2 regions of the Streptomyces sp. NPDC048248 genome follow, and region 2 is predicted to be linked to the other one. Evidence: riboswitches for the same ligand, from Rfam matches in the RefSeq annotation. Region 2 holds a riboswitch; the other holds the start of a gene.

Region 1 (4,166 bases), on a different contig from region 2:
GCGCTGCTCGTCGCCGTTGGCGCGGTGGTAGGCACGCACGGCCAGCAGGCCCGCCAGTTCGCCCTGGGAGCCGGCATTCGGCTGGATGGAGACCTTGTCGTAGCCGGTGACCGTGGCCAGCTGCTCCTCGAGCTCCTGGATCAGGGTGAGGTAGCCCTGCGCCTGACCGGCCGGCGCGAAGGGGTGCAGCTGCCCGAACGCCGGCCATGTGACCGGCTCCATCTCGGTGGTGGCGTTCAGCTTCATCGTGCAGGAGCCGAGCGGGATCATGCCGCGGTCCAGCGCGTAGTCCTTGTCGGCGAGGGTGCGCAGGTAGCGCAGCATCGCGGTCTCGGAACGGTGCTGGTGGAAGACCGGGTGGCCGAGGTAGTCGTCGGTGCGCAGCAGCTCCTGCGGCAGTCCCTCGCCCGCGGCGGCGTCCAGCTGCTCGATGTCGGCCTGGACGCCGAAGGCGCCGAAAACGCCGGCCAGCTGCCCGCGGCCGGTGGTCTCGTCGCAGGCGATGCCGACGAGGTCGGCGTCGACCTGGCGGAGGTTGATGCCGGCCTCGCGGGCGGCGGCCACGACCTCGGCGGCGCGGCCGGGCACCCGCGCGGTCAGCGTGTCGAAGTAGGCGCCGTGCACGATCTCCACACCGCCCGCCCGCAGGCCCTCGGCGAGGAGGGTGGCATAGCGATGGGTGCGCCGCGCGATGGCGGCCAGGCCGTCCGGGCCATGGTAGACCGCGTACATGCCGGCCATGACGGCGAGCAGCACCTGCGCGGTGCAGATGTTGCTGGTGGCCTTCTCCCGGCGGATGTGCTGCTCACGGGTCTGCAGGGCCAGGCGGTACGCCTTGTTGCCGTCGGCGTCGACCGAGACGCCCACCAGGCGGCCGGGGAGGCTGCGGGCGAACTTCTCGCGTACGGCCATGAAGCCGGCGTGCGGCCCGCCGAAGCCCATCGGGACGCCGAAGCGCTGCGTCGTGCCGACGGCGATGTCCGCGCCGAGCTCGCCGGGCGAGGTCAGCAGCGTCAGGGCGAGGAGGTCGGCGGCGACGGTGACGACGGCGCCCAGCTCCTGCGCCTGCGCGATGACCGCGCGCGGGTCGCGCACCGCACCGGAGGCACCCGGGTACTGCAGGAGCACGCCGAAGACACCACGCTCGGCGATCTCGGCCGGAATGCCGTCGCCGAGGTCCGCGACCACGACCTCGACGCCGGTCGGCTCGGCACGGGTCTGGAGCACGGCGATGGTCTGCGGCAGACAGTCGGCGTCGACCAGGAAGACGCCCTTCTTGACCTTGCCGACCCGCCGGGCGAGCGACATGGCCTCGGCTGCGGCGGTGCCCTCGTCCAGGAGCGAAGCGCCGGAGGTGGGCAGACCCGTCAGGTCGGCGACCATGGTCTGGAAGTTCAGCAGCGCCTCCAGCCGACCCTGCGAGATCTCCGGCTGGTACGGCGTGTAGGCCGTGTACCAGGACGGGTTCTCCATGACGTTGCGCAGGATCACCGGCGGTGTGAACGTGCCGTAGTAGCCCAGGCCGATCATGGAGGACAGGACCTGGTTGCGGTCCGCGAGACTGCGCAGCTCCTCCAGGACCTCGGCCTCGGAGCGGCCCTGGGGCAGCCCCAGGGCCTCGGCGCTCTTGATCACATCGGGGACTGCGGTGGCGGTGAGCTCGTCCAGCGATCCGAATCCGACGTGCGCGAGCATCTTCGCCTGCGCCTCGTGGTCAGGCCCGATGTGCCGGTGCTCGAAGGGGGTACCGCGCTCCAGCTCGGTCAAGGAGATGCGATTGGTGGTCATCTGCGGGGGCCTCCTGGTCATACGACCTACGAGGGGCACCACGGCACTGGTGCCCGGACGGCCTCCCCCTCTGTCATCTCAACCTGAGAGCTTCGCCGGCCCGCGCGCTGCGGTCCGACTTTCACCGTCGGTGAGGATGGGTTCCGGCGTTGTGCCTGTCCGTGGCCCGCCCTGCTTTCCAGAGTGACCTCGTCCATGCGGTACGTGTGCCTGAGAGATTCCGGGGAGGATTTGCTCCTTCGGCGCCCCCGTCGCGAACGACAAAGGACTCTCCCGCATGGGGTCTGCAGCCATTCGCCAGCCTACCAGCGCACCTCCCGGAGGAACTTTCGAGTGGCCGGGGCATGAAATGTGCCGTTTGGTAGTGGTGACAGGGCAGCTGCGACCATATGGAGGGGCCGTGCAAACCGACATCGATCCCCGGAGCCTGATCGGCCGCAAGGCGTTCGACCGGCACGGCACGAAAATCGGCACCGTCGACGAGGTCTATCTCGACGACGCGACCGGGGAACCGGAGTGGGCGGCCGTGCGCACCGGCCTGTTCAGCAGGGACGCCTTCGTCCCGCTCGAGCCGAGCGAGCTGGCCGACGAGGGCCTGCGCATCCCCTTCGACCGCAAGCTGATCAAGGACGCCCCCGACTTCGGTGTCGGCCGGCACCTCTCTCCCGAGCAGGAGCTTCAGCTCTACCACCACTACCGGCTGGATATCTCCTCCCCCGCCTCCGACGCGGTCTCCTCGGCGGGCGACAAGGACTTCGGCAGGATCGCCGGTTCGGAGGACTGAGCCCCGCTCGGCTTCTCCCGCACCAGCGGCAGTGGCTCCCCGGGCCGCAACGCAGGGTCCTCGACGGCAAAGGTCCGCACCCTTCCCGGTGCGGACCACGGCGTCTCGAAGCGGACGGTCACTCTCCCGACCCCGCTCCCCTGCACCCAACCGGCGCCGTACTCGTCGTGCACGATGTCGAGCCCCGGCAGCCAGCGACGCGGCAGCTCTCGCGGCTCCTGCTCGCCTGCCTCGTCCGCCGTGTGCTCCTGAGTCGCCTTCGCGGTCTCCGCGGCCTCCCGCTCGGTCGCGACCTGGGCGAAGAGGTCCTCCTGCGTGAAGTCGGCCAGCCCGCTCACCCCGACCCCCAGCAGCCGCACGCCGCCCGTGGTGTCCACGGTCTCCAGCAGCCGTGCGGCGGCCTCCCGCACGACCGAGGGGTCGTCGGTGGGGCCGCGGAGCGTCTCGGAGCGGGTCAGCGTCGAGAAGTCGTAGCTCCGGACCTTGATCACGACCGTACGTCCGGAGCGCCCGGCGGCCCGCAGCCGCTGCACACAGCGGTCCGCGAGGCGCACCACCTCCGACCGCACCCGGGTACGGTCGGTCAGGTCCACCTCGAAGGTGTCCTCGACCGAGATCGACTTCGCGTCCCGCTCCGCCACCACCGGCCGGTCATCCCGGCCCAGTGCCATCGCGTACAGCCCGGCGCCGTGGGACTTCCCCAACAGGCGCACCAGCTCCGCCTCACCGGCCTCCGCGGTCTCCGCGACCGTCGTGATCCCGGCCCGGCGCAGCGCCTCGGCAGTGGCGGGCCCGACCCCGGGCAGGGTGCGCACCGTCATCGGTCCCAGCAGCTCCCGCTCGGTGCCCGGCTCGATCACCACGAGCCCGTCCGGTTTCGCCGCCTCGGACGCGATCTTCGCCAGCATCTTGGCCCCCGCGAGCCCCACCGAACCCGTCAGTCCGGTGGCCTCCCGGATTTCGCGCCGCAGCCGCTCCCCCACCGCGCGGACGGCGGACGTCTCCGCCGCGACACCGCCGGCCTCCAGGTCGACGAACGCCTCGTCCAGGCTCAGCGGCTCCACCAGGGGCGACAGGGCGTGCAACAGCTGCATCACCGTCTCACTCACCTGGCGGTAGAGGGTGAAGCGGGGATTGAGATACGCGGCGTTGGGGCACAGGCGACGCGCCTGAGCTGTGGGCATCGCCGAACGGATGCCGAAGACCCGGGCTTCGTACGACGCCGTGGAGACCACCCCGCGCGGCCCGATCCCGCCGACCACCACGGGCTTCCCGCGCAGACTCGGCTTGGCCGCCTGTTCGGCGGCCGCGAAGAAGGCATCCATGTCCAGGTGCAGGATCGTCGGCGCAGGTCTCACACCATCGATGCTCCCGCACACCACTGACAATCGCCCCGCGCGCAGGGCCGGAAAGCGCGTCGGGCGCTCAGCCCGCCCGGTTGCGGCGCCGCGCCAGCTCGTCGTGCGGATTCTTCCCGACGAGCGTCTCGCCGGTGTCCACACGCTCACCGTGCAGCTGGGAGAGCGCGCCCTCCACGTCCCGCCAGACCACGCCGACCGCGATACCGAACACGCCCTGGCCGCCCTGGAGGAGA
Region 2 (4,166 bases):
TCTTCTTGGCGAGCTCCTGGGTGGACAGGATCACGCCGCCGCGCGGACCGCCGAGGGTCTTGTGCGTGGTGGTGGTGACGACGTGGGCGTGCGGCACCGGGCTCGGGTGCAGACCCGCGGCGACCAGGCCGGCGAAGTGCGCCATGTCGACCATGAGGTAGGCGCCGACCTCGTCGGCGATCCGGCGGAACTCGGCGAAGTCCAGCTGCCGCGGGTAGGCGGACCAGCCGGCGACGATCAGCTTGGGGCGGTGCTCCTTGGCGAGGCGCTCGACCTCTTCCATGTCGACGAGGTTGCTCTTCTCGTCGACGTGGTAGGGCACCACGTTGTAGAGCTTGCCGGAGAAGTTGATCTTCATGCCGTGGGTGAGGTGCCCGCCGTGGGCGAGGTTCAGACCCAGGATGGTGTCGCCCGGCTTGATCAGGGCGAACATGGCGGCGGCGTTGGCCTGCGCGCCGGAGTGCGGCTGGACGTTCGCGGCCTCGGCGCCGAAGAGGGCCTTGATCCGGTCGATGGCGATCTGCTCGACGACGTCGACGTGCTCGCAGCCGCCGTAGTAGCGACGCCCGGGGTAGCCCTCGGCGTACTTGTTGGTCAGGACCGAGCCCTGGGCCTCCATGACGGCGAGGGGAGCGAAGTTCTCCGACGCGATCATTTCGAGGGTGGACTGCTGGCGGTCGAGTTCGGCGTCGACGGCGGCGGCGACGTCGGGGTCGAGCTCATGGAGGGAGCTGTTGAGAAGCGACATGAGTCTTTCCTGGAGGGGTCAGGCGCGGTCGGGGTCCTCCCGGACGGATCCCGGGGGAGCTTCCGCTCGGTCGGTGGCGGGGTGCCGGGGCGGCGGGCCGGGAGGGCTCAGCCGGCGGCGAAGGCGGTGTACTCGTCTGCCGAGAGCAGGTCGTCCGGCTCGCCGCTCACCTTCACCTTGAACAGCCAACCACCCTCGAACGGGGCGGAGTTCACCAGCGACGGGTCGCTCACGACGTCCTCGTTGATCTCGGTGATCTCACCGGTGACCGGGGCGTAGAGGTCGCTGACCGACTTGGTCGACTCCAGCTCACCGCAGGTCTCGCCCGCCGTGACCGTGTCCCCGACCTCGGGAAGCTGCACGAAGACGACATCGCCGAGCGCGTTCGCGGCGTGCTCGGTGATGCCGACCGTCGAGACGCCGTTGTCGGCGGCCGACAGCCACTCGTGCTCCTTGCTGTAGCGCAGCTGCTGGGGGTTGCTCATGGCTCGATTCTCCTGTACGCGAGGGTGTGATCGTGAATGGGGTCTTGCACAGTGAGACGCGTGGGGCGCGCCGGTTTCACGACTGCCCGGGGGCAGCGCGGTACCGGCGTCACTTCTCCCGCTTGTAGAAGGGAAGCGCGACGACCTCGTACGGCTCATGGCTTCCACGGATGTCCACGGCGACACCCTCGGCGCCCGGTGTGGCGTACGCCGCGTCGACGTAGGCGATCGCGAGCGGCTTGCCCAGCGTGGGCGAGGGCGCACCGGAGGTGACCTCGCCGATGACGGTGCCGTCGGCGGCGACGACCGCATAGCCGGCGCGCGGGACCCGGCGGCCCTCCGCGATCAGCCCGACGAGCTTGCGCGGCGGCGCGGACTCGGCGCGGCGGGCGGCCTCCTCCAGGGCGGCGCGGCCCACGAAGTCACCGCCGTTGGTGGTCTTCTCGAACTTCACCACCCGGCCGAGACCCGCGTCGAAGGGCGTGGTCGCGGTGGTCAGCTCGTGTCCGTACAGCGGCATGCCGGCCTCCAGGCGCAGCGTGTCGCGGCAGGACAGGCCGCACGGGACGAGCCCGACGTCCTTGCCGGCCGAGGTCAGCGCCTCCCAGAGGGCGACCGCGTCCGCGGGCCGCACGAACAGCTCGAAGCCGTCCTCGCCGGTGTAGCCGGTGCGGGCGATCAGCGCGCTCACGCCGGCGACCGTGCCGGGCAGGCCCGCGTAGTACTTGAGGCCGTCCAGGTCGGCGTCGGTCAGCGCCTTGAGGATGCCGGGGGACTCCGGGCCCTGGACGGCGAGCAGGGCGTAGGCGTCGCGGTCGTCGCGGACCACGGCGTCGAAGCCGGACGCGCGCTCGGTCAGCGCGTCGAGCACGACCTGGGCGTTGGAGGCGTTGGCGACGACCATGTACTCCTGGTCCTCGAGCCGGTAGACGATCAGGTCGTCGAGGATGCCGCCGGCCGCCTCGCAGATCATGGTGTAGCGGGCGCGGCCGGTCTTGACGCCGCCGATGTTGCCCACCAGTGCGTAGTCGAGGAGATCGGCGGCCTGCGGGCCGGTGACGGTGATCTCGCCCATGTGGGAGAGATCGAAGAGGCCGGCCCTGGTGCGGACGGCGACGTGCTCGTCGCGTTCGCTGCCGTAGCGCAGCGGCATGTCCCAGCCGGCGAAGTCGGTCATGGTCGCGCCGAGCGCACGATGCGTGGCATCCAGCGCGGTACGGCGAGGGGCATCAGTCATGGTTCTGGGCTCCCAGGCATGGGTGACAAGACGTTCTCCCCATCTGTCATCGGAACCTGAGAGGTTCACCGGGATCCCGCGAACGGACCCGGTTTGCACCTTGGGTGGAGCCACCCGTCAGCCAGGCGGTGGCTCGCTTTTCAGATCTGCCTCGCCCGCGCGGTATCGGGGCCTGAGAGATTCAAGGGAGGACTTGCTCCTTCGGCGCCCCGCCGTGGCGGCGAGGACTCTCCCGCGCGGATTCAAGCGGCCGGTATGGAGTTGGCTGTGCACGGGTGAGCTGAGCGGTGCACAGTGGCGCCGACATCATTGCACGGGATCGCCGGATGCAGGAGTCCTGGTTGTCGCACCGGCCCGGGCGGCCGCCGTGGTCCGGGGGATCGGGCAATCGCCTTGATGGGTATTACCTTTTCTTGACACTCTTCGGGAAAGGGACGGACACCGGCCGGGCCCGCTAGTGACCGGGAGGGGCGATGACGGTGCACAAAGATGCCGCACTCGCGACAACGTCGGGGATCGCGGGCGCCGCGGTGCCCCGGCCCGCACGCTCGCCCCTGGCCGTGGTCAGGCCGGGGCGCGGTGCCGAGGTGATCGACCTGAGGGGAACACGTCACACCGGCAGGACGGCCGAGATGCGCTTCCCGGCCGGTGACCTCGTGGTGGTCTCCGGGCTGCCGGGCAGCGGCAAGAGCACGCTCATGCACCGCATCGTGCCGGTGCTGGACGGCCGGGGTGCCACGGTGCACCGCATCGACTCGCAGGACGTCCGGGTGCGCTGGGAGCGCGGCAGGCTGCGCCGGCTGCCGTACGGGGTGTATCGCCCGCTGGTCCGTGCCGCGCACTACCTGGGGCTGCGCCGCGCGCTGCGCTCCGGCGACAGCGTCGTGGTGCACGACTGCGGGACGCTGGCGTGGGTGCGTCGCTGGATAGCGCGGTCGGCCCGGCGAGGCGGCCGCGGACTGCATCTGGTGCTGCTCGACGTCCCGCCGGAGGTGGCGCTGTCCGGGCAGGAGTCGCGGGGACGCGGAGTGTCCGGGTACGCCTTCGCGCGGCACCGCAGGGCGGTGGGCAGGCTGGTCGAGGGTGCCGAGGCCGGCCGGCTGCCGAGGGGGTTCGCCTCGGCGGTGCTGCTTGACCGGCCGGCGGCGAGCGCGCTGGAGACCGTCGGCTTCGGCTGAGGCGGCCTCCGGCCGGGGTGGCCCCTCGGCCGAGCTGCTCTTCGGCGGCCGGGCCGCCCCCGCACGCCGGCGAAGATCGACTGCCCACCACCCCCTTCGGCTGCCGCAGTGTCTGCCGCTAGGGTCTTTGGCCAGATAGGGCGGTTTGGAACGGGTGGGTGTACATGAACTTTCCGGAGCAGGGCATACCGCAGCTGACCTGGCCTGCGAATGAGCTGGAAGAGGTGCTTGCCGCCTCGGTCGGGCACCCGGGTGCCGGTGGCCGGATCGTGGAGGTGCTGGGGCGCAGCCGGGTGTGGGTGCCACTGCCCAACGGCGGCGGCCCGGACAGCGCGGGCCCTGGAGCCGGTGGGCTGGATCTGCCGACCACCGAGATCGGCGGCGCGGCGTATGTCCCGGTCTTCAGTTCCGAGCAGGAGTTCTTGCGGGTCGTCGGCTCCCATATGTCCTTCACCGTCGCGCCCGCCCGGGAGTTCGCCCGTGGACTGCCGCCGCTGATCGGTATCGCGGTCAACCCC

The links. A riboswitch is a leader RNA that binds a small molecule or an ion and turns the genes downstream of it on or off. The one in region 2 is predicted to bind glycine.
Region 1: it holds a riboswitch for glycine, as region 2 does, so the genes downstream of both, gcvP (aminomethyl-transferring glycine dehydrogenase) here and gcvT (glycine cleavage system aminomethyltransferase GcvT) in region 2, are expected to answer to the same signal.

The regions. Positions count from the first base shown of each region.
Region 1 is NZ_JBICZL010000010.1:8,663-12,828, reverse strand. Features, by position in the region: gene gcvP (aminomethyl-transferring glycine dehydrogenase) at 1-1,788, opposite strand, end outside; glycine riboswitch at 1,977-2,074, opposite strand; gene ACGFZW_RS22295 (PRC-barrel domain-containing protein) at 2,189-2,572, shown strand; gene ACGFZW_RS22290 (DNA polymerase IV) at 2,482-3,930, opposite strand; gene ACGFZW_RS22285 (MerR family transcriptional regulator) at 3,998-4,166, opposite strand, start outside.
Region 2 is NZ_JBICZL010000012.1:295,857-300,022, reverse strand. Features, by position in the region: gene glyA (serine hydroxymethyltransferase) at 1-748, opposite strand, end outside; gene gcvH (glycine cleavage system protein GcvH) at 856-1,233, opposite strand; gene gcvT (glycine cleavage system aminomethyltransferase GcvT) at 1,343-2,470, opposite strand; glycine riboswitch at 2,621-2,715, opposite strand; gene ACGFZW_RS26985 (AAA family ATPase) at 2,944-3,648, shown strand; gene ACGFZW_RS26980 (enhanced serine sensitivity protein SseB) at 3,813-4,166, shown strand, end outside.